4 regions of the Streptomyces sp. NPDC048111 genome follow, and region 3 is predicted to be linked to each of the others. Evidence: riboswitches for the same ligand, from Rfam matches in the RefSeq annotation. Region 3 holds a riboswitch; each other region holds the start of a gene.
The links. Region 3 has a riboswitch for cyclic di-AMP ahead of ACGF3I_RS10750 (M23 family metallopeptidase). Riboswitches for the same ligand answer to the same signal wherever they lie in the genome.

Region 1: it holds a riboswitch for cyclic di-AMP, as region 3 does, so the genes downstream of both, ACGF3I_RS30905 (transglycosylase family protein) here and ACGF3I_RS10750 (M23 family metallopeptidase) in region 3, are expected to answer to the same signal.
Region 2: it holds a riboswitch for cyclic di-AMP, as region 3 does, so the genes downstream of both, ACGF3I_RS04170 (C40 family peptidase) here and ACGF3I_RS10750 (M23 family metallopeptidase) in region 3, are expected to answer to the same signal.
Region 4: it holds a riboswitch for cyclic di-AMP, as region 3 does, so the genes downstream of both, ACGF3I_RS33530 (M23 family metallopeptidase) here and ACGF3I_RS10750 (M23 family metallopeptidase) in region 3, are expected to answer to the same signal.

What each region holds. Positions count from the first base shown of each region.
Region 1 is NZ_JBIDBD010000033.1:1,100-6,860, forward strand. It holds gene ACGF3I_RS30895 (cytochrome P450) at 1-585, shown strand, start outside; gene ACGF3I_RS30900 (transglycosylase family protein) at 795-1,751, shown strand; cyclic di-AMP (ydaO/yuaA leader) riboswitch at 2,009-2,176, shown strand; gene ACGF3I_RS30905 (transglycosylase family protein) at 2,180-2,863, shown strand; gene eno (phosphopyruvate hydratase) at 3,122-4,408, shown strand; gene ACGF3I_RS30915 (septum formation initiator family protein) at 4,563-5,051, shown strand; gene ACGF3I_RS30920 (DUF501 domain-containing protein) at 5,082-5,615, shown strand; gene ACGF3I_RS30925 (exopolyphosphatase) at 5,612-5,761, shown strand, end outside.
Region 2 is NZ_JBIDBD010000001.1:940,497-946,257, forward strand. It holds gene ACGF3I_RS04160 (ATP-dependent Clp protease proteolytic subunit) at 325-954, shown strand; gene ACGF3I_RS04165 (hypothetical protein) at 961-1,269, shown strand; cyclic di-AMP (ydaO/yuaA leader) riboswitch at 1,595-1,790, shown strand; gene ACGF3I_RS04170 (C40 family peptidase) at 1,795-2,268, shown strand; gene ACGF3I_RS04175 (ATP-binding protein) at 2,327-2,761, opposite strand; gene ACGF3I_RS04180 (helix-turn-helix domain-containing protein) at 2,995-3,882, shown strand; gene ACGF3I_RS04185 (DUF397 domain-containing protein) at 3,882-4,103, shown strand; gene ACGF3I_RS04190 (8-amino-7-oxononanoate synthase) at 4,111-5,253, opposite strand; gene bioB (biotin synthase BioB) at 5,399-5,761, shown strand, end outside.
Region 3 is NZ_JBIDBD010000004.1:119,838-125,598, reverse strand. It holds gene ACGF3I_RS10765 (GNAT family N-acetyltransferase) at 1-83, opposite strand, end outside; gene ACGF3I_RS10760 (HPr family phosphocarrier protein) at 236-517, shown strand; gene ACGF3I_RS10755 (GntR family transcriptional regulator) at 1,003-1,677, opposite strand; gene ACGF3I_RS10750 (M23 family metallopeptidase) at 1,849-2,613, opposite strand; cyclic di-AMP (ydaO/yuaA leader) riboswitch at 2,627-2,787, opposite strand; gene ACGF3I_RS10745 (M16 family metallopeptidase) at 3,011-4,375, opposite strand; gene ACGF3I_RS10740 (M16 family metallopeptidase) at 4,393-5,739, opposite strand.
Region 4 is NZ_JBIDBD010000044.1:20,279-26,039, reverse strand. It holds gene ACGF3I_RS33540 (MerR family transcriptional regulator) at 1-703, shown strand, start outside; gene ACGF3I_RS33535 (PP2C family protein-serine/threonine phosphatase) at 1,478-2,599, shown strand; cyclic di-AMP (ydaO/yuaA leader) riboswitch at 2,870-3,041, shown strand; gene ACGF3I_RS33530 (M23 family metallopeptidase) at 3,053-4,120, shown strand; gene ACGF3I_RS33525 (PrsW family intramembrane metalloprotease) at 4,185-5,531, opposite strand; gene trmB (tRNA (guanosine(46)-N7)-methyltransferase TrmB) at 5,705-5,761, opposite strand, start outside.

The DNA of each region.
Region 1 (5,761 bases), on a different contig from region 3:
GCCAGCGACCACGGTGAGCACCTGACGGAGAACGAGGCCGCCGCGATGGCCTTCATCCTGTTGTTCGCCGGGTTCGAGACCACCGTCAACCTGATCGGGAACGGGGTCTACGCGCTGCTGTGCAACCCGGCGGAGCGCGCGCGGCTCCAGGCCTCGCTCGACGCGGGGGAGAGCGGGCTCCTGGAGACCGGGGTCGAGGAACTGCTGCGCTACGACGGGCCGGTGGAGCTGGCGACGTGGCGGTTCGCCACCGAGGCGCTCACGCTCGGCGGGCAGCACATCGCGGCCGGCGACCCCGTGCTGGTGGTGCTCGCCGCCGCCGACCGCGATCCGGAGCGCTTCGCCGAGCCGGACACCCTCGACCTCGGCCGCCGCGACAACCAGCACCTCGGATACGGCCACGGGATCCACTACTGCCTCGGTGCGCCGCTCGCCCGGCTCGAAGGACAGACCGCCCTCGCGACGCTGCTGCGCCGCCTTCCTGACCTGCGGCTGGCGGTGGAACCTGACGATTTGCGCTGGCGCGGCGGGCTCATCATGCGCGGACTGCGCACCCTGCCGGTCGAGTTCACGCCGCCGGGATGAAGATCGCCCGCGGTCACCGATCTGACGGCCCGTCAAGACTGTGACTTTTATGTGATCGCGGGTGCATCGACTTGTGACTGACGTTCGAGTACGGCTACGTTCACCGTTCATTCGGCTCAGCAGTCACACGGAAGGCCTCATTCATGCGCTCCGGGAATGGACGGCATCGTCGACCCCGTCAGGCACCCGCCCTCGTCGTAGCGGCGGGAGTGACCGGCTCGGCCCTCGCTCTTCCGCTGCTCGCCGCGACCGGCGCGAACGCCGCGGACGCGAACACCTGGAACCAGGTGGCCTCCTGCGAGTCCGGTGGCATGTGGAGCGCCGACTTCGGCAACGGCCTGTACGGCGGGCTCCAGTTCTCGCAGGCGACCTGGGAGGCGTACGGCGGCAACGAGTACGCCCAGCGCGCCGACCTCGCGAGCCGCGCCCAGCAGATAGCCGTGGCCGAGAAGGTGCTTGCGGCCAAGGGGCCCCAGGCCTTCGCGAACTGCGGCACCGCCGCCGGGCTCACCACGGGCGGCGGTTCGGCGGACGTGGACCCGGGCGTGCCCGACACCGGCACGACCGCCCCCACCGCCCCGCCGGCCAAGACCCCCGACGCCACCCCCGCCCCGGGCACCCCGACCCCGGCCACCCCGCCCCCCGGCGCCGCCCTGCCGGGCGACCCGGCCAAGTCCCCCGCGCCGTCCGCTTCCACCCCGGCCGGCGGCAAGCACCGCGGAACGCCCGCGCCGGAGGAGGGCAAGGGCACGACGCCCGGTGCCACGGGGTCGACCGCTCCGGGTGCTTCGGGTACCGCGGGCGGCTCGACGGCGCCGACGGGCCCGGCCGGCTCGAACGGGCCGGGCGATCCCAGCGGTTCGAACAATTCGGGCAACTCGGCCGATAGCCGCGATTCCGGACGCCACGCCTCGAGAGGTGACGACGCCTCACGTGAGAGCGGCAACACCCCGGCGGCCGACGGCGACTACACCGTCCGCCCCGGCGACAACCTCTCGGTCATCGCCGAGGCGAACAAGGTCGAGGGCGGCTGGCCCGCGCTCTACCACGCCAACGAGAAGCTGATCGGCACCGACCCGAACCTCATCCTGCCTGGCCAGAGCCTGGACCTGACGAAGGTGACGGGCGCTGCGGCGACCCCGAACTCGACGCCGAAGCAGGGTTAGTTCGCGGGGCTATGTCCGTTGTGTGCAAGTGAGACATGGGTCTCTTCGCCCCAACTGGCGTGTCCCGTCTGCCCGGTCCGTCCGCCCCGCCCCTCACCTGCGTAAACGCCCCTTCTGTGGCGGCAAGTAGGGGGGATTTCTCCCCGATGTGCGTCTTTGAACATTGGCGGGGCGTGTGTTTTCGTCGGACTCGCTCGTCACCGCGAGCCCCGTCGACCGAGCACGCCGAATCCTGCCGTCGGCCGATGGGAACAGTCGACGCTTATGCGCCGTAGGCAGGAGCGGGGGACCCAAGGTAAGTGCCGGGCCCGGCAGTTCACAGGACTGCCGCAACGGCTTGGGGTGAAGACGGACGCACCACGTCCGGCCGGGCAGCTCACGCCCGAACCCGACAGCTCACCTCGCAGGCGTCGGTGAGGAGAAACTCCATGCTGCTTTCCAGCAAGGGCAAGCACCGCCGCCCGTCCAAGGCCGTCCGTGTCGCCACGCTGGCCGGTGTCACCGGTGCCGTCGTCGCCGCCCCGCTGATGGCGGCCGGCAATGCCTCCGCCGCCTCCGTGTCGACCTGGGACGCCGTCGCCCAGTGCGAGTCCGGCGGCAACTGGTCCATCAACACCGGCAACGGCTACTACGGCGGCCTGCAGTTCTCGCAGTCCTCCTGGGCCGCCGCCGGCGGCACCCAGTACGCCGCGCGCGCCGACCTCGCCACCAAGGGCCAGCAGATCGCCGCCGCCGAGAAGCTGCTCGCGATCCAGGGCCCGGGTGCCTGGTCCTGCGCCGGCGCCGGCAACCTGACGTCCGGCGGCGCCAAGGCCGACGTCGACACCTCCGGCTCGTCCTCTTCTTCGAAGTCCTCGAAGCCCAAGCAGGCCAAGCCGCAGCAGAAGACGCAGCGCGCCGAGTCCGCCCCCAAGGCCAGCCGCAGCGAGCAGCGCAGCGAGCCGGTCAAGCAGGGCGACGGCGAATACACCGTCAAGTCCGGCGACACCCTCGGCACCATCGCGACCGCCAACCACACCAAGGGCGGCTGGCAGCACCTGTTCGACCTGAACAAGAACATCGTCAAGGACGCGAACCTGATCTTCCCGGGCCAGAAGCTGCACCTCGGCTGAGACCGGTAGCCCTCGGGCCGCCCCGGCCCGGCGCGCATGTCCCCCGTGCGCGCCGGGCCGGGGTTTTCGCTGTTACCGGACAGTAGTCTTGTGGTCGTTTGCCCGGGAATCCAGGCCATTGGGCCCTTTTTCGTCCCAGGAGGCGGGCACTCGGCTGGCCGGAGCCCCGGAGCCGGTTAGGCTCTTGTCGCAAGGCGAAGCGACCCCGCATGTCCCTGCACTGCTTGCGTCACATCTAGCGTCACATCCCAGAAGGAGATGCTCGTGCCGTCCATCGACGTCGTCGTAGCCCGGGAAATCCTGGACTCCCGAGGCAACCCCACGGTCGAGGTCGAGGTCGGCCTCGACGACGGCAGCACCGGCCGTGCTGCAGTTCCGTCCGGCGCCTCCACCGGTGCCTTCGAGGCCATCGAGCTCCGCGACGGAGACCCCAACCGCTACGGCGGCAAGGGTGTCGAGAAGGCCGTCCTCGCCGTCATCGAGCAGATCGGCCCGGAGCTCGTCGGCTACGACGCCACCGAGCAGCGCCTGATCGACCAGGCCATGTTCGACCTGGACGCCACGGACAACAAGGGCTCGCTCGGCGCCAACGCCATCCTCGGTGTCTCGCTCGCCGTCGCGCACGCCGCCTCCGAGGCCAGCGACCTGCCGCTGTTCCGCTACCTGGGCGGCCCGAACGCGCACCTGCTGCCCGTCCCGATGATGAACATCCTCAACGGTGGGTCGCACGCCGACTCCAACGTCGACATCCAGGAGTTCATGATCGCGCCGATCGGCGCGGAGTCCTTCTCCGAGGCCCTTCGCTGGGGTGCCGAGGTCTACCACACGCTCAAGGGCGTCCTGAAGCGCAAGGGCCTGTCCACCGGCCTCGGCGACGAGGGCGGCTTCGCGCCGAACCTGGAGTCCAACCGCGCCGCCCTCGACCTCATCGTCGAGGCCGTCAAGGAAGCCGGCTACGTCCCGGGCAAGGACATCGCGCTCGCGCTCGACGTCGCCGCGTCCGAGTTCTACAAGGACGGCAAGTACGAGTTCGAGGGCAAGTCCCGCTCGGCCGCCGAGATGACCGAGTACTACGAGGAGCTCGTCTCCGCGTACCCGCTGGTCTCCATCGAGGACCCGCTGTTCGAGGACGACTGGGCCGGCTGGAACACCATCACCTCGCGTCTGGGCTCCAAGGTCCAGATCGTCGGTGACGACCTGTTCGTGACCAACCCCGAGCGCCTGGCCCGTGGCATCGAGGAGGGCTCGGCCAACGCCCTGCTCGTCAAGGTCAACCAGATCGGCTCGCTGACCGAGACGCTGGACGCCGTCGAGATGGCCCAGCGCAACGGCTTCAAGTGCATGATGTCCCACCGCTCCGGCGAGACCGAGGACGTCACCATCGCCGACCTCGCCGTCGCGGTGAACTGCGGCCAGATCAAGACCGGCGCCCCGGCCCGCTCGGACCGCGTCGCCAAGTACAACCAGCTGCTGCGCATCGAGGAGATCCTCGACGACGCCGCGGTGTACGCGGGCCGCAGCGCGTTCCCCCGCTTCAAGGGCTGAGCAGCCCGACCGGCTGAGCAGCCTGTCCGGCTGAGCAGCCTGTCCGGCTGAGCAGCATCAACGGCTGACGCCCTAGCCAGTCGTCCGTACGTCCCCGGCCGCGGTCCCGTACCGTGTCCGGGGACGTACGTGTGTGAAGGGGAGGCGGGAGACGATGGGCAACGACGCCGAGGTCAAGGACCGCGACCGGTTCTCCACCGCGGCCCGGCTCAAGGTGCTCGGCGAGCAGACCGCGGCCCGTGTCTACCGCTCGCAGCGCAAGCGCCAGGCCCGCCGCTCGCGGCTCACCGGCCGGGCCGCGCTGCTCGCGCTCGTCATGTGCTCGCTGATCGTCGCGCTCGCCTACCCCATGCGGCAGTACGTGTCGCAGCGCGGCGACATCTCCGACCAGCAGCGCAAGGCCGCCGACGCCCGCGAGGCCGTCGAGCGGCTGCGGGACGAGAAGGCGCGGCTCCAGGACGACGCGTACATCGAGAAGCTGGCCCGCGAGCACCTGCACATGCAGTTCCCGGGCGAGACCGGCTTCACCGTCGTCGACCCGGGCGCCGCCGACAAGCACCGCGAGGACAAGGGCGCCACCGGCCGCGCCTGGCACTCCAACCTCTGGGACGGCGTCGACAAGGCCGACCGTTCCGCCAACTGACCACCGCTAGCGATAGAGACTGACCCAGGCATGGAAACGCCCCCGCCCCAGACCGTACGCACCGAGCCCACCGACGCGGACATCGCCGCCTTCAAGCAGCAGCTGGGCCGCCCGCCGCGCGGTCTGCGCGCCATCGCGCACCGCTGCCCCTGCGGCAACCCCGACGTCGTCGAGACGGCCCCGCGTCTGGAGGACGGCACGCCGTTCCCGACGACGTACTACCTGACGTGCCCGCGGGCCGCGTCGGCCATCGGCACCCTTGAGGCCAACGGCGTCATGAAGGAGATGACGGAGCGTCTGGCGAGCGACCCCGAGCTCGCCGCCGCCTACCGCGCGGCCCACGAGGACTACATCGCGCGCCGCGACGCCATCGAGGTCCTGGAGGGCTTCCCCAGCGCGGGCGGCATGCCGGACCGGGTCAAGTGCCTGCACGTCCTGGTGGGCCACTCGCTGGCCGCCGGGCCCGGCGTGAACCCGCTGGGCGACGAGGCCATCGCGATGCTGCCCGAGTGGTGGGCCAAGGGCCCGTGCGTGACGCCGTGCGGCGAGGAGGGCGAGAAGTGACCCGGGTCGCCGCCGTCGACTGCGGCACCAACTCCATCCGCCTGCTCGTCGCCGACGCCGACCCGGTGACCGGCGAGATCACCGACCTCGACCGGCGCATGACCATCGTGCGGCTCGGCCAGGGCGTGGACCGCACCGGCCGGCTC
Region 2 (5,761 bases), on a different contig from region 3:
CCGGGACGGACCGGGCCCGAGCCGGGGGGCGAGTGTGCAGGTCAGCGGCCTGCTCGATGGGCCGGGCGCTCGTGCTCCGCGCCCGCGCAGCAGGAGAGGTCCATCGGTTCACCGAAACGGATGACGTCCGCAATGCGCCCACGGAGCCCTGAGAAAACGGCGCGAGAATCCACGATCGCTCCCAGCGAAACAGCCCCTGAGCTGCGCCTTCCCGCCCCTTGCCGCAGCATCTCCGCCCAGAACACTCATGACGTTCTGTACGTCCTGTACATTTTCGACAGAGGCTTCCGCAGCTCCCCCCGCCCCGTCGAGGAGAGGAACGTCATGACCCATCGCCCCGCCGCCCGCCAGGTGCTCCCGCAGTTCGAGGAACGCACCTCGTCGGGCATCCGCACCCTCGATCCGTACTCCAAGCTCTACGACGAGCGGATCGTCTTCCTCGGCACCCCGGTCGACGACGCCTGTGCCAACGATGTGATGGCCCAGCTCATGCACCTGGAGCACGCGGATCCCGACCGGGACGTCTCGCTCTACATCAACTCCCCCGGCGGCTCGCTGACCGCGATGACCGCGATCCACGACACGATGCGTTTCATCACCTGTGACGTGCAGACGTTCTGCCTGGGTCAGGTGAGTTCGGTGGCCGCGGTGCTGCTCGCGGCCGGCACGCCCGGCAAGCGGGCGGTCCAGCCCGCCTCACGGGTGCTGCTCCAGCAGCCGGCTTTGGACGAGCCGCTGCGCGGCCAGCCCTCCGACCTGGCGATCCAGGCGGCCGAAGTCCTGCGCGGACGAACGCTGTTGACCGAACTCCTGGCGCGCTACACCGGCAGGACCGCCGCACAGGTCGCCGCCGACATCGAGCGGGACGTGGTGTTCGACGCCGCGGGCGCGGTGGCGTACGGGCTCGCCGACCACGTCCTCGAAAGCCGCAAGACCTCACTGCGCGGGCGGTGAAGCGCCGTGCTGCCACCGGAACTTCCGCCCTTGCCCGCGCTCACCCGCGCCGAGGGCGAGTTCATCGACCGCTATCTCGAAGTGGTCGACCAGTTGGGCCGGATCAATCCGGCGCACGGCCACGACACCTACGGGGCGCTGCGGGCGGCCCAGGCGCTGGTCGGCCGGGCGGCCGCGCTGCGGGACGCCCTCACGCTGATGCATCTGCGCGGTGAGACGCGGGTGCACGCCTCCACGCTGACCCGGGCGCTGCGGATTCTGGACGGGGAACGGCGGGCGGGGCGGCTCACGGTGCCTCCGCGGTCGGCCTCCTGAAGGGGTGTGAGACACCGGGACGCGCCCGACACGCTCAGGGAGTCCGCGAAACGGACCAGACGGGCTACCCCCGTTCGGCCCACGGGCCTATCCGTTCAGTGACCCCAATGAGCCGCTCACGACCTGTGGACGGGGTGCTGAATCGATCCTTCCGTTGCAGGTAAAGGGCTCATCTGACCCGTTTGCCGCAATGGGGTGCCGGCCGTGTCCACCCGTTCGGCCCAGAGGTGCGCAGGCTCACAGAAAGCCGTTTTGATCCGGAAATCCGACAGTCGGTGCGTGAAGATCCCTGAGACGACAAGCCCCCGCCATACCGGCGGGGCGGTCCGGGCGGACGCCGAGTCCTGCCGCCGTCCCGGACGTCTGGTCGACAGGAGTGGACCGGCAGGAGTGGAGGACCCGAGTACTTCGGGACGGTCGAGACCCGGCCGTCCCTCGGGGTGAAGCCGCGCAGGCGGCCGGGCGTCTTCGCCGGCCCGAACCCGACAGGTCATCCTTCGCAGGCGGTTTGACGAAGGGTTGCGCATGACCGCGCAGACACACGTCCCGTCCCTGGCGGCCCGTCTGGGCACCGTCTGCGCCCTCACGCTCGCCGTGACGGGTGCGACGTCCCTGGCTCCGGGCGGCCCGCTGGAGGCCAACGCCGCCGCCGTGGCCGCGAGGGCGCTCCATGTGGCGGCGTCGAAGAAGGGCTCGCCCTATCAGTACGGGGCCTCGGGGCCCTCCCGCTTCGACTGCTCCGGGCTCACGCTCTACTCGTTCAAGGAGGCGGGCCGCCGGCTGCCGCGCTCGGCGCAGCAGCAGTACAACAGCTCCCGGCACGTCAGCGCCTCCACCCGCAAGGCGGGCGACCTGGTGTTCTTCCACTCCGGCACGAGGGTGTACCACGTGGGGATCTACGCGGGGAAGGACCGGATCTGGCACTCCCCCAAGACCGGCACGGTCGTCCGTCTCGAACGGATCTGGAGCAACAGCGTCTGGTACGGGCGGGTCGGCTGAGGGGCGACGGGTCCGGCGGCGGCGGGGGCGGGGGCGGGTCCAGGGGCGACGGGCCCGCCTAGCCGCTCTGGACCGACACGGTCCACGGCAGGGCGATCCAGACCGTCTTGCCGCCGTCCGCGGTGGGCGCGACCGAGAGGCGCCCGCCGGACTCGGCCGCGAGCCAGCGGATGATGACCATGCCGCGCCCGTTGTCCTGCTGCACGGCCGCGGGCAATCGTTTCGGCCAGCGCGGATGGCTGTCGGTGACGCCGATCCGCAGCTCCTCCTCGCGTTCGAGATGGACGTCCACGGTGAAGGTGGGCGACTGGCCGAAGGTGTGCTGGACGGCGTTGGTGGCGAGTTCCGAGACGATGAGGCGGACCGTGTCGGCCGCCTCGGCGTCGGGCGGCAGGCCCCAGTCGGTGAGAATCCCGGCGACGTACCGCCGTGCCGCGGACACCGAGGCGGGATCGCTCGGCAGAGTGACGGTTGCTTCGAGGTGGTCTGCCATGGCGACGCTGTCCCTTTCCCACCCGGGCCGGCTGGTCACTCGTGGCGTCGAGCGCTCGCGACGACGGTGTCGGCCTCGGATTGTGCTTCGCGCCAGAGTGCCACTCATCGTGCCGGTCTCGGGTGCGATCCACCAAGATATGCATATATCTGTCGCTCAAAGCGGTGAACTCTGCGACGGCAGACCGTATTTGGGCCCACACTTACCCCTCGCCGGAGGCGAAGGAGGCGGTCATGGGCCAGGGACCGGCGGTGCGCAGACGCAAGCTCGGTGAGGAGCTGCGCAAGCTGCGCGACCGGGCGGGTTTCACCAGCGGGGAGGCGGCCCTGCTGGTCGGCTGGCACCAGTCGAAGGTGAGCCGGATCGAGACCGGGCGCAGCGGCGTGAAGCCGGCGGACGTGGCCCGGCTGCTCGACGCGTACGGGGTGAACGACCGGCAACTGCGGTCGCTGCTGGGGGCGTTGGCGGATTCGGCCGACGGTGACGGGGCCGGCTGGGCGCAGGCGTACCGGGGGCTGCTGCCGCCGCAGTACCGCGACTTCATCAGTCTGGAGTCGCAGGCGCGCACGGCGCGCACGCTGGAGACCTCGGTGGTCCCGGGCCTGTTGCAGACGCCGGCGTACGCGCGGGCGGTCACGCGGGCGGCGCTCGCGGGGCTGCCGCCGGACAAGGTCGACTCGCTCGTGGAGGTGCGGATCGCCCGCCAGGAGGTGCTGAGGGCCGATCCGCCCCTGGTGCTCAGCGCGGTGCTCGACGAGGCGGTCCTGCGCCGCGGGGTCGGTGGCCGTGCGGCGATGCGGGAGCAGTTGCGGCATCTGCTCGACGTCGCCGCCCTGCCCCATGTGCGGCTCCAGGTGATCCCGTTCCGGACGGGCGGCTATGTCGGCCTCACGGGGCCTTTCATGATGTTTTCGTTTCCGGCCATTTCTGATCTGGATGTGGTTGTTATCGACCACTTGACGAGTAGCCTCTACCTCGAACGGAGAGAAGACCTTGAGGCGTACAGTGCCGCGGTCCAGACCGTTCAGGCACTCGCGCTTTCCTCCGAGGACTCGTTGGATCTCATCGCCAGGACCGCCCGGGAAGGACCGGGCCAGTCCGTGGCGAGTGGGGAGGCATGATGGCCGCACACCCTGCGCACGTTCCTTCCAGCACTTCCCTCACCGGTGTCACGTGGTGGCGCAGCAGCCGCAGCGTGGGCATGAACAACTGTGTCGAGACGGCCCGGCTCAATGGCGAGCTACTGGCCGTGCGCGACTCCCAACGGATCGGCGGGCCCGCGCTGCTCTTCGGCGCCCCCGCCTGGCACCGCTTCATCTCCGCTGTCAGCAACGGGGATTGACGCACCGTCACACAATGGGCGCGGTCCGCAGGATCGCGCCCACCGCCCTGTCCACCTGCTGTTCCGTCAGATCGGCGCGCGCGGTGAGCCGGATCCGCGAGATGCCGTCCGGCACCGACGGCGGCCGGAAGCAGCCCACCACCAGACCGGCCGCACGGCAGTCCGCCGCCCAGGCCACCGCGGCCTCCGGTGAGGGCGCGCGCACGGAGACGACCGCCGCGTCGGGGCGCACCGCCGCATGCCCCGCGGCGGTGATCCTGCCGTGCAGTTCGGCGGCGACCGCCCGGGCCCGGCCCGCCAACTCCGGTTCGGCGCGCAGCAGTCGAAGGGCGGCGAGCGCGCCCCCGGCCGCCGCGGGGGCGAGTCCGGTGTCGAAGATGAAGGTGCGGGCCGCGTTCACCAGGTGCCGGATGACCCGGGCGGGGCCCAGAACGGCGCCGCCCTGGCTGCCCAGCGACTTCGACAGGGTGACGGTGGCGACCACGTCGTCCGCGCCCGCGAGCCCCGCCGCGTGCAGCGCCCCGCGTCCCCCCTCGCCGAGCACGCCGAGCCCGTGCGCGTCGTCCACCACGAGGGCGGCCCCGAACTCCCGGCAGACCGAGGCCAGTTGACCGAGCGGCGCGGCGTCGCCGTCGACCGAGAACACCGAGTCCGACACGGCGAGGCCGGGGCCGCCGTGGGCGTCCAGGGCCTTGCGGACGGCCGCCGGCTCGGCGTGCGGCACGACCTCGGTACGGGCACGGGCCAGCCGGCAGCCGTCCACGATCGAGGCGTGGTTGCCCGCGTCGGAGACGATCAGCGAGCCGTGCGGGCCGAGTGCGGTGAGCGCCGCGAGGTTGGCCGCGTATCCCGAGGAGAAGACCAGGGCCGCCTCGAAGCCGCAGAACGCGGCGAGTTCGCGCTCCAGCTCGTCGTGCAGCGCGGTGGTGCCGGTGACCAGCCGGGAGCCGGTGGCGCCGGCGCCCCAGCGGTGGGCCGCGTCCACGGCCCCGGCGACGACCGCGGGGTGGCGGGTCAGGCCCAGGTAGTCGTTGCTCGCCAGGTCCAGGAGGTCCTGGTCCGCGGCGCGGGGCCGCAGGGTGCGGACCAGGCCGGCGCGCTCGCGGCGCTCGGATTCTCCGTCGATCCAGTCGAACGGCGCTCGCGGCATGATGGAGTCCCTTTTTGTAGGCTGCCGACAGACCCTAGCCGCAGCCATGGCCGGTCATGGTGTGGCGATGCACACACCTCAAACGGCCCGTGTTGTGGGATCCCTACCTTGGCCGCAGGCCGTGCCGTACGCGAAGATCGGCGCCATGGACCTGCTGAACACGCTGGTGGACAAGGGGCTGCGGCGCGAACTGCCGACCCGCGAAGAGGCGCTCGCCGTACTGGCGACCTCCGACGACGAACTTCTCGATGTGGTGGCCGCGGCCGGCAAGGTGCGCCGCCAGTGGTTCGGGCGCCGGGTGAAGCTCAACTATCTGGTCAACCTGAAGTCGGGCCTGTGCCCCGAGGACTGTTCGTACTGCTCCCAGCGGCTCGGCTCCAAGGCCGACATCCTGAAGTACACCTGGCTCAAGCCGGACGAGGCCTCCAAGGCGGCCGCCGCGGGCGTGGCCGGCGGTGCGAAGCGGGTCTGCCTGGTGGCCAGCGGCCGCGGCCCCACGGACCGCGAC
Region 3 (5,761 bases):
CTGATGCGCGCGGTGCCGCCGTCGCGCAGCACCACGTCGGCCTCCCAGTGAGCGGGGTACGCGGGGTCGGACGCCGTCGTCATACCGAAAGCGTACGGGTCGCGGGGCGGTACGGGCCGGGGCAAGGTGAGGGGGGCCGATCGGCGGCGCGTCCGGGCCCAAGGTCGGTACGAGCACCGCGCACCGCATGAGAGACTGGTCTAGACAACCGTCAGAGATTTCGAAGGGCAACACCATGGCTGAGCGCCGCGTCAACGTCGGCTGGGCCGAGGGCCTGCACGCCCGCCCCGCGTCCATCTTCGTCCGTGCCGCCACGGCTGCCGGAGTCCCCATGACCATCGCCAAGGCCGACGGCAACCCGGTCAACGCCGCGTCCATGCTCGCGGTGCTCGGCCTGGGTGCGCAGGGCGGCGAGGAGATCGTGCTGGCCTCCGACGCCGAGGGTGCGGACGCCGCGCTCGACCGGCTGGCCAAGCTGGTCGCCGAAGGTCTTGAGGAGCTTCCCGAGACCGTCTGATCCCGCTCCGGGCGGGCCCTCGGGGTCTGGTCGGTGTCAGGACCGCGTCTCCACGGGGGACCGCGGGGCCCGTCTGGGCCCGGCGGTCCTTCTGTCTTTTGCGCCCTCCCGGGGCGTTCGGGAGCCTCCCCCCCCAAGACCTCGGCCGTCTGCGGGCCGTGGTCGCTTCTTGCGCCGTTCCCCGCGCCCCTCGAACCCGCTCTCGCCCGCGGACCGTGCTCGCTGCTCGCGCCGTTCCCCGCGCCCCTTAAACCCCCTTTCGCCCGCGGGCCGTGGGCGCTGCTCGCGCCGTTCCCCGCGCCCCCAAAACCCCCTCCCGCCCGCGGACCGTGCTCGCTCCAAAACCTCGGCCGTCTCTGCGGGACGACATTTTCGTTCTTGAGCGGAAGCGGCCGGCGCCGCCGCATTCCGAAAAGTGGGCCGCTGAATTCCCTGGGGCCACGGTCGCTCGGGCTCTGCTCTTTTCTTCGTATACGGCCGGCACGTCAAACGCGGGCGTCCGCCGTGTTGTCGTCGTGTTGCGAAGTCCTCACGGCCGGTGCGGGGCGCAGCCGGTGGGCCGAAAAGGACCGTTCGGCGTGCCGGGCCGCGAGGGCTCGGGCCCGTTCGGCGTCGCCGCGGGTGACCGCGTCGGTGAGGGCGCCGCGCTCGGCCCACGTCTCGCGGGGTTCCCCCACCTCCACGGCGTACATCCACGCGGTCTTGTGCCGCAGCTGGGTGAGCAGGGCGATGAGGCCGGGGCTGGCGCAGGCCTGGGCGAGGGTCTCGTGGAACCAGCCGTCGAGGGACCGCAGATCCTCCTCCTGGCCGCGCCGCACCCGTTCCTGACCCAGCCTCACCAGGCCGTGCAGGACCTTGAGTTGAGCCGCGGTGCGCCGGCGGGCCGCCCGCGCGGCGGCCAACGGCTCCAGCAGGGCGCGCAGTTCGAGGAGATCGGCCGCCTCCGTCTCGCTCGGCTCGGCCACCCAGGCGCCGGCGTGCCTGCGGGTGGTCACGAACCCCTCCGACTCCAGCGTGCGCAGGGCCTCGCGGACCGGTACGCGCGAGACGCCGTAACGGCGGGCCAGGAGTTCCTCGGTGAGCCGGACGCCCCGTTCGTGCACTCCCGCGACGATGTCGTCGCGTATGGCCGTGCATACCGAATGCGCGGGAATACGCATGGCGAACCTCCGTCTTGAATCCGCGAAGGGCGGTCGTCCGACGCCTGGTCCGGTGACTTTAGGGCAGCCCGTGTTAATTCCGGATGACGGATCCGGGCGAGGAATACCTTCCGGCCAACGCGAAGGCCCCCGGCGGCGTGCCGGGGGCCTTCGGTGTGCGCGGGGGACGCGTCAGACGGTGACGCCGTGCGAGCGCAGGTAGGCGATCGGGTCGATGTCCGAGCCGTAGTCCGGGCCGGTGCGGGCCTCGAAGTGGAGGTGCGGGCCGGTGGTGTTGCCGGTGTTGCCCGAGAGGGCGATCTGCTGGCCCGGCTCCACGGTCTGACCGACGGAGACCTGGATGACCGAGAGGTGGCCGTACTGCGTGTAGGTGCCGTCGTGCATCCGGATGACGATGTTGTTGCCGTAGGCGCCACCGTCGCCGGCCTCGACCACGGTGCCCAGACCCACGGCGTGCACCGAGGTGCCGATCCCCGCGTGGAAGTCGATGCCGGTGTGGCTGCCGGAGGACCACAGGGATCCGCCGGTCTTGTAGCCGGTGGACACATAGCTGCCGGAGATCGGCGCGACGAAGCTGTTGAGGCGCTTGCGCTCGGCCTCGCGTGCGGCGCGCTCCCTGGCCTCGCGGGCCTCCTTGACGCGCTGCTCGGCCGCGCGCTTGGCGGCGGCCTCGGCCGCGGCCTTCGCCTCGGCCTTCACGGCGGCCTGCTTCTGCGCGTCGGCCTGGGCGCCGAGCTGATCGGCGAGGGAGTCGCCGATGACGATGGCCTGGGTCAGACCAGTGTCGGTCGCGGGGGCCGGGGCGGCGACGGCCGGGGAGGCGAGGGTGCCCACGACGCCGGCGGTGGCGAGGGTGGCGATGCCCGCGATGTTCGCGCTGCGGCGCGTCATACGGCTGGGCGCGCGATGCTTCCCGGTGGCACGGGTGAACGCCATGAAGTGGCGGTGTCCTTTCCTTCCATCTCGCCTACCGGGTTAGCTGACGGGTTCGGAGCAGGAAGGTCTCCTACGGGCTCCTCCGCGGGCGGAGGCGTCCGATTCACCCCAGGGACTGAATGGGTCCCCGGCTCCCCTGGCTCGCGCCGTACGGGGACTCGGCGATCACTGTCCGGTGCCGCGGCTGCGACGGTCGAGACGGACAGCGGGACTGACGCTAAACGGCTGATCTTTCAATCACCAAACAGACGCCACTTTTTGTAGCGCACGCCACATGACAGACAGGCAACCTCCCCAATAAACCGGACATACGGGAGGACCCCGGCGGCGCATCCGCCACCGGGGTCCCCTTCGTCCTGTCCGGCCCGGGCGCCCCGACGGGCTCCCGCGGCCCCAATCAGCCGGTGACGACGCTCACTTCACCGATGCCGAGCGCCCGCACCGGCTCGGCGATCTGCGCCGCGTCGCCCACCAGGACCGTCACCAGCCGGTCGGCCGGGAAGGCGTTGACGACCGCGGCCGTCGCCTCCACGGTGCCGGTCTCGGCGAGCTGGGCGTAGAGCTGGGCCTGGTAGTCGTCCGGCAGGAACTGCTCGACCTGGTCGGCCAGCGTGCCCGCGACGGCCGCCGCCGTCTCGTACTTGAGCGGGGCGACGCCCACCAGGTTCTGCACGGCCGTCTCGCGCTCGGCGTCCGTGAGGCCCTCGGCGGCCAGGGTGCGCAGCACCTTCCACAGGTCGTCGAGGGCGGGACCGGTGTTGGGGGTGTCGACCGAGCCGCTGATGGCCAGCATCGCGGCGCCGCCGTCGGGCCCCGAGCGCAGCACCTGGCCGAAGGAGCGCACGCCGTACGTGTAGCCCTTCTCCTCGCGCAGCACCCGGTCCAGACGGGAGGTCAGGGTGCCGCCCAGGCAGTACGTGCCGAGCACCTGGGCCGCCCAGACGCGGTCGTGGCGGTCGGGACCGATGCGGCCGATGAGCAGCTGGGTCTGGACGGCGCCGGGCCGGTCCACGATGACGACCCGGCCGGTGTCGTCGGCGGTGATCGGCGGGACGGGGCGCGGCTCGGCGGTGTCGCCGCTCCAGTCGCCCAGGGTCTCCGCGAGGATCGCGTCCAGGTCGGTGCCCGCGAGGTCGCCGACCACGACGGTGACGGTCGTGGCGGGGCGCACGTGCGCGTCGTAGAAGGCGCGCACCGCTGCCGCGTCGATGGCGGCGACGGTCTCCTCGGTGCCCTGGCGGGGCCGGGAGATGCGGGCGGCGGCCGGGAAGAGCTCCTTGGAGAGCTGCTTGGCCGCGCGGCGGGCCGGGTTGGCCTGCTCGTGCGGGATCTCGTCGAGCCGGTTGGCCACCAGGCGCTCGATCTCGGCGTCGGCGAACGCGGGGGCCCGCAGCGCCTCGGCGAGCAGCGAGAGCGCCTTGGGGAGCCGGGAGACGGGGACTTCGAGGGAGACCCGGACGCCGGGGTGGTCGGCGTGCGCGTCGAGGGTGGCGCCGCAGCGCTCCAGCTCGGCGGCGAACTCCTCGGCCGAGTGCTTGTCGGTGCCCTCGGTCAGCGCCCTCGCCATGATCGTGGCGACGCCGTCGAGGCCCTCCGGCTCGGCGTCCAGGGGCGCCGCGAGGAAGATCTCGACGGCCACGACCTGCTGTCCGGGCCGGTGGCAGCGCAGCACGGTCATGCCGTTGGCCAGCGTGCCGCGCTCGGGGGCCGGGAAGGCCCACGGGGTGGGGGTGCCGGCGGTCGGCTGCGGGTGGAACTCCATGGTCACGACAGCGTCCGTCACAGGCCCGCCCCTTCTTCCTCTTCGGTGCCCGCCTCGGAGGCCGCGGTGGGCTCGTACACCAGGACCGCCCGGTTGTCCGGGCGCAGTTTCGCCGCGGCCACCGCCTTGACCTCGTCGGCGGTGATCTCCAGGACGCGGTCGACGGCGGTCAGGGCCAGCTGCGGGTCCCCGAACAGGACGGCGTAGCGGCACAGTTCGTCGGCGCGGCCGGCCACGGTGCCCAGGCGGTCGAGCCATTCGCGCTCCAACTGGGCCTGAGCGCGCTCCATCTCCTCCGCGGTCGGGCCCTCGGCGGCGAACCGGGCGAGCTCCTCGTCGACCGCGCTCTCGATCGCGCCGACCTCGACGCCGGCGGACGTCTTGACGTCCAGCCAGCCGAGCGAGGGCGCGCCCGCCAGACGCAGCAGGCCGAAGCCGGCCGCCACCGCGCTGCGGTCCCTGCGGACCAGGCGGTTGTGCAGCCGGGACGACTCGCCGCCGCCGAGGACGGTCAGCGCCAGGTCGGCCGCGTCGGCCTCGCGGGTGCCGTCGTGCGGCAGCCGGTAGGCGGCCATCAGGGCGCGCGCCGGGACGTCCTCCTCGACGACCTCGCGCAGCTGGCCGCCGATGGTGTCGGGCAGCGTGCCGTCGCGCGGCGGCTGCTTGCCGTCGTGCCCGGGGATCGACCCGAAGTACTTCTCCACCCAGGCCAGCGTCTGCTCGGGGTCGATGTCGCCGACGACGGAGAGCACCGCGTTGTTGGGCGCGTAGTACGTGCGGAAGAACTGCCGCGCGTCGTCCAGGGTCGCCGCGTCCAGGTCGGCCATCGAGCCGATCGGGGTGTGGTGGTAGGGGTGGCCCTCGGGGTAGGCGAGCGCGGTCAGCTTCTCGAAGGCGGTGCCGTAGGGCACGTTGTCGTAGCGCTGGCGGCGCTCGTTCTTGACGACGTCGCGCTGGTTTTCCATGGACTGCTCGTCCAGCGCGGCGAGCAGCGAGCCCATGCGGTCGGCCTCCAGCCAGAGCGCGAGCTCCACCTGGTGGGCGGGCATGGTCTCGAAGTAGTTGGTGCGCTCGAAGCTGGTGGTGCCGTTCAGCGAACCGCCCGCCCCCTGCACCAGCTCGAAGTGGCCGTTGCCGTGCACCTGCTGGGAGCCCTGGAACATGAGGTGCTCGAAGAGGTGGGCGAGGCCGGTGCGGCCCTTGACCTCGTGGCGCGAGCCGACGTCGTACCAGAGGCACACCGCGGCGACCGGGGTCAGGTGGTCCTCGGAGAGCACCACGCGCAGGCCATTGGCCAGCCGGTGCTCAGTCGCCGTCAGACCGCCGGAGGCGGCCTGCGCTGTGGCCGTGTGACCCATGGGCATGTACGTCCCTTCGTTCGCGATG
Region 4 (5,761 bases), on a different contig from region 3:
GAGCCGCATCGGAAGCAACGGATACCGCTACTACGACCAGGACGCCCTGGTCCGCCTCCAGCGGATCCTGCTGCTGCGGGAGCTGGGGCTCTCGCTGCCCGTGATCGGCGAGCTCCTGGAGGGCGAACGCGATCCGGCGGCCGCCCTGCGGACCCATCTGCGCCTGCTGGAGCAGGAGCGCGAGCGCATCGCGCGGCAGATCGCCTCCGTGCGGACCACCCTGCACAAGACCGAGAGGGGAGAGGAGCTCATGGCCGAGGAAGTGTTCGACGGCTTCGACCACACGCGGTACGAGGAGGAGGTGAGCCGGCGCTGGGGGCGGGATGCCTACGAGAAGGGCGACCGCTGGTGGCGCTCGCTCACCGCGCAGCAGCGCGACGGGTTCCTGAAGCAGCACGAGGACATCGCCCGGGACTGGGGCCGCGCACGGCAGTCCGGCGCCGCCCCCGACGGCGAGGTGGCGCAGGACATCGCGCGGCGCCATGTGGCGTGGCTGTCCACCACGACGAGCGTCAGCAGGTCGTACGTCGTCGGGATCGGGCAGATGTACGTGGACGACCCGCGCTTCGGCGCCCATTACGACCGGCACGGCGAGGGCACCGCCCCCTTCGTGCGGGACGCCCTGACCGTGTACGCGGAGCGTCACCTCGCGGAGGGGGGTGGTGGGGAGGGGGCGGAGGGCGGGCCTGTTCGCGAGGGGTAGTCTCGCGCTCACTATGAGTGAGTGGGTGGTGCGGGCGGGAGGCCTGTTGGTTCTGCGGGTCCTGCGGGTTCTCCCGGTGCGCGGGCTCGTGTGGGTTCTGCGGGTTCTGCGGGTGCGCGGGCTCGTGTGGGTTCTGCGGGTCTTGCGGGCGTGCGGGCGTGTGTGGGTCCTGGGGACGCGGGTTCGGGTGCGGGTGCGGGTTCGGGTTCGGGGTAGCGCGGGGCGGCGGTGGACGGGGCCGGGGCTGGCCCTCTGCGTGCTCGGGCTCGGGGTCGGGGTCGGGCTCGGCGGGTGCCGGGAGGCGGCGCCGGGACTGCCGGCCGCGGGTGCCCCGGTGGTCGAGTCCGCGTCCCCCGGCCATGGGTGCCGGCTGAACCGGGGCGGCTGGGTCGAGCTGCCCTGCGTCCCCGAACGCGCCGCGAACCACCACCACCCCCGGGGAAGCTGTAGCCGGGGACGCCCGGGACCCCATCGCTGCCGCCGCCATTGACGACCGGGCGGGCCGAGCCGCGCCTCCCGGGGTCACCGACCGGGCGGGCCGAGCCGCCTCCCGGGACCGGGGCCGGGCCGCCTCCCGGGACCCGGGCCGAGCCGCTCCCCGGCCCCGGGCCGGGCCACCCCGTCCGGCCGGCGAATCGCCCTGGGCGCACGGGCACCGGCCCCCGGGCCGGGCTCACCCCGTCCAGCCCGCCATAACCCCAGCCCCCCCGGCCGGGACCACCTGCTTGGACGTGCCGAGTCGCCTCTGGGGCCGGGAGGGGCCAGGCTGGATGGGTGCGGCAGCGAGCAGAGGGCGAGAGGCGCCTGGTACGGGCGCTACCCGTACTGCTCGTCCTCGTGGGCTTCGCCTTCGACGCCCTGAGCCCGCCCGAGCTGACCGCCGCCGCCCTGTTCGCGGGCGCCCCGGTCGCCGCGGCCCCGTTCTACTCGGAGCGCGGCACCGCCGCCGTCGGGCTCGGCTCGGTGAGCGCCGTCGTGGCGCTCTGGTTCATACACGACCTCCCCAACCTCGGCGAAGGCGCGAGCGAGCTGTTCACCGTGCTGACGGTGGGCGCGCTCGCCCTCGTCATCAACCGCATCCTGCGCCGCAGCGGCGAGCAGCTCGCCTCGGCGCGGGTCATCGCGGAGACCGCGCAGCGCGCCGTGCTGCCCACGCCCGCCTCCCGCATCGGCGGTCTGCACGTGGCCGCGCGGTACGAGGCGGCGCAGGCGGACGCGTTCATCGGGGGCGACCTGTTCGCGGTGCAGGACACCCCGTACGGCGTCCGGCTCATCGTCGGTGACGTACGCGGCAAGGGGCTTCAGGCGGTGGAGGCGGTGGCCGTGGTGATCGGCGCGTTCCGGGAGGCCGCCGAGCAGGAGTCGTCCCTGGAGGCGGTGACCGGGCGGCTGGAGCGGGCGCTGGCCCGCGAGGGCACCCGGCGCGACCGGCTGGACGCGGTCGAGGGCTTCACCACGGCGCTGCTCGCCGAGATCCCCCGCGGCGAGGGCACCATGCGCCTGGTGAACCGGGGCCACCCCGAGCCGTTCCTGCTGCACCCGGACGGTTCGCTCGACGCGCTCGTGCCGAGCGAGCCCGCGTTGCCGCTGGGCATGGCCGACCTCGGGGTGTGGCCGGACCGGGCGGACGAGTGCCCGTTCCCGCCCGGGTCGACGCTGCTGCTCTACACCGACGGCCTGTCCGAGGCGCGCGACCGTGCGGGTGTCTTCTACGACCCGGCCGCCCGGCTGCGCGGCGCGATCTTCCCCGGCCCGGACGAGGTCCTGGACGCGCTCGTGGACGACGTACGCCGCTACACGGGCGGCGGTTCGAGCGACGACATGGCGCTGCTCGCGGTGGCCCGGCCGACGGAGCGCCAGCCCGACCGGCGGCGGACGGTCAGGATCGTGAAGTGAGGGGCCGTCCCTGCGCGGACGGCCGCCGGGACCGTCACGGTGGGTGTCCGAAGGGTCTCCCTGCGCATAACAATTGACACACCGTCAGAAGTGGCAGGCCTCGGGGTCGCGCCCAAGGGGGCGTCAACTCGCCCGAATTGCCCCGGAGGTGAGTGCTACGTCCTGGCCGGAACCGTTAACGATCAGTGGGAACGGCTTGGAATCCACGGCAGGTGTCTATTAACGTTCGATAACGCAGCGCGGTCGTCCCAGCCGCCGCCAAGGCGGCACCGCGCGCCTGCGCCGAATCCCCTTCGGGGAACCGGGGACCCACCAAACCAGGGTGAATCGGACGTCCGTCATGGGCGCCCGTAGGAGACCTTCCTGCTCCGAACCCTCCCCCTTGGCCTTGCGGGCCAGGAGGCCCCACCCGCTAACCCGGCAGGCGAGAAGGAAGGAAAGGAGCGCCCTCCCGTGGCGTCCAACGAGCCTGCTCTCGACACCCCCCTCCCTCCTGTCTCCCTGTACGGGGACGCGCCCGGCGAGCACGAGAGCTGGGAGGAGTGGGACCCGACCGAGGAATCGGTGCGCCCCGTCCGCGGCCGGCACAGAGTGGCGAGACAGCGCGGCGGGCTCGCCCGCAGTTCCACCGTGCTCGGGGTGGGCGTCATCGCGGCGGTGGGCGCGGGCGGCATGGCCACCGCGCAGCCCAAGCCGCCGGTCTCCATATCCCTGCCGGACGCCATCAGCGAGAACCTGCCCGACCTCGGGTCGCTGCCCGGCGTCGGCGCGCTCGTCGCGCACGACGCGCACGATGCGTCCGGCGGCCACGCCCCCGAGGCCGCTGCCGCGCCGCTCACCGCGATGGGGCTGTCCGGTGGTGACGCCGAGCAGGGTGCCACCGACGCGGGGGAGGCGCTGCGCGCGCGCATCCTGCAGCAGGCCGAGCAGCAGAAGGCCGGTGCCGCCGCCGAAGCGAAGGCGGCGGCCCAGCAGGCGGCGGCGCAGCGGGCGGCCGAGGAGGCCAAGGCCCGGCAGGGCGCCGCCGAGGCCAAGGCGGCTGCCGAGAAGAAGGCGGCGGAGGCGGCCGAGGCCGCTGCGGCCAAGAAGGCGGAGGAGGAGCGCCTCGCCAAGCTCGCGGCGAGCTACTCGCTGCCGGTCGGCTCGTACACGCTCACCTCGACGTTCGGCGAGGCCGGCTCGATGTGGTCCTCCGGCCACCACACCGGTCTCGACTTCGCCGCGCCGACCGGGACACCGCTGAAGGCGATCCACGCCGGGACCGTCAAGTCGGCCGGGTGGGCGGGGGCGTACGGGTACCGCACGGTCATCCAGCTCGATGACGGGAGCGAGCTCTGGTACTGCCATCAGTCGTCGCTCGCGGTGAGTGTGGGGCAGCGGGTGGGGACGGGGGACGTCATCGGGCGGGTGGGGGCGACGGGGAATGTGACCGGGCCACATCTGCACCTGGAGGTGCATGTGCCGTCCGGTACGGGGGTGGACCCGATGGCCTGGCTCCAGTCCAAGGGTCTGAACCCCTGAGACCGGTGCGGACGCGGGCACCCGGCGCCGTTCCCCGGTGCCGCTGACCCCGCCGGGGGCCGGTTCAGCCGAGGTACGGGTTGTACGGGCCGGGCCGGCCGTACGGTGCGGGGTGCGGATGCGGGTGCGGGTGCTGGTGCGGGGCGTACTGGGCGTGCTGGGTGTAGGGGTGCGGCGGGCCCGGGTGCGGGGGTGGCCACATGCGGCCCGTGGCCCCGGCCGCGTACAGCAGCGCCGGGGCTGCGACGGGCTTGCGCTCCCACAGATGGTGGAGCAGCTCCTGCTCGCGGGCCGCGAAGTCCGGGCCGGGCCCGGTGGCTCCCGGGCTGCGGTACGCCCCGTGCCGCAGGAAGGCGAGCGCCGTCGCGAACGCCTCGTACTCGGCGACCGCCCGCGCCGCGGCCTTTCCGCCGAAGCGGTGTCGCGCGAAGTCGCGGGCCGTCGCGCGGGCCCGCATCGAGGACAGCGCGAACGGCTCGGCCGGGCCCAGCCAGCCGGCCGCCGCGTACGCGGGCAGCTCGGCGGCGACCGTCCGCAGCTCGCGCTGCCGGCTCCAGATGGCGAGCCAGGTGAGCAGCCCGAACACCGGCACCATGAACCCGCCGTACACGATGTAGAAGCCGTACGCCCCGAACAGCGTTGAGCTGTTCCACAGGGCGTGCATGCCCATCGCGCACACCAGGCCGACCAGCGGGAGCACGACCCGGCGCAGCTTCCTGCCGGGCGGGGCGAGCGCGGCGAAGCCGAAGCCTATGCCGGTCATCACGGTGAACAGCGGGTGCGCGAACGGGGACATGACGACCCGTACGAAGAAGGTGGCCGCGGTGGTCGAGGCGAGGCCGCCGCTGTGGCTCGCCTGGTCCTCGCCGAACGCGTTGCCCAGGTAGAGGATGTTCTCGGTGAAGGCGAAGCCGGTCGCGGTGATGCCGGCGAGGACGACTCCGTCCACGATGCCCTTGAAGTCCCGTCTGCGGAACAGGAACAGCAGCAGCACGGCCGCCGCCTTCGCGCTCTCCTCGACGATCGGGGCTATCACGCTCGCGCCCAGGTGATCGGCCGACGACGGGTCGGCGGTGGCGGTGGCTATCCAGCGCGTCGCGAACGAGTTGGCGATGATGGCGACCAGGGCGGCGGCGCACGCGCCCCAGGCCAGCGCGAAGAAGAGGTTGCGCCAGGGCCCCGGATCGACCCGGTCGAGCCAGCGGAACGCGGCGCCGAGCAGCGGCACCGGGAGCACCGCGAGCCCGAGGCCCACCAAGAACCCCTCGGTGCCGGTCTGTTCGCGTACGAGCGCGAGGATGACCAGGCCGCACAGGGCGAGCAGGGTGATCAGCGCGCCGGCCCGGAACGCCTTGGTACGCCAGAAGCCGCGGCGCGGGCGGTAGCGCCAGGTCGCCCGGTCCGGCGGCATGGCGTCGAAGCGGGGCTCGTCCGCGTACGCCGGGACGGGCCGGGACGGAAGACCCGGCCCGGCCTGCTGGGGCGCCTGCCCGGGGTGCGGGCGGTGCGGAAGCGACTCGAAGGACACCTGACGACCCTAACGAGGGTCACCGACAATGCGCGACGGTGCCTGTACCACCCGCACTACCCGCTGCGGCCGACCCGCCGGAACAGCAGGTCCTGGACCACGTGGCCCTTGTC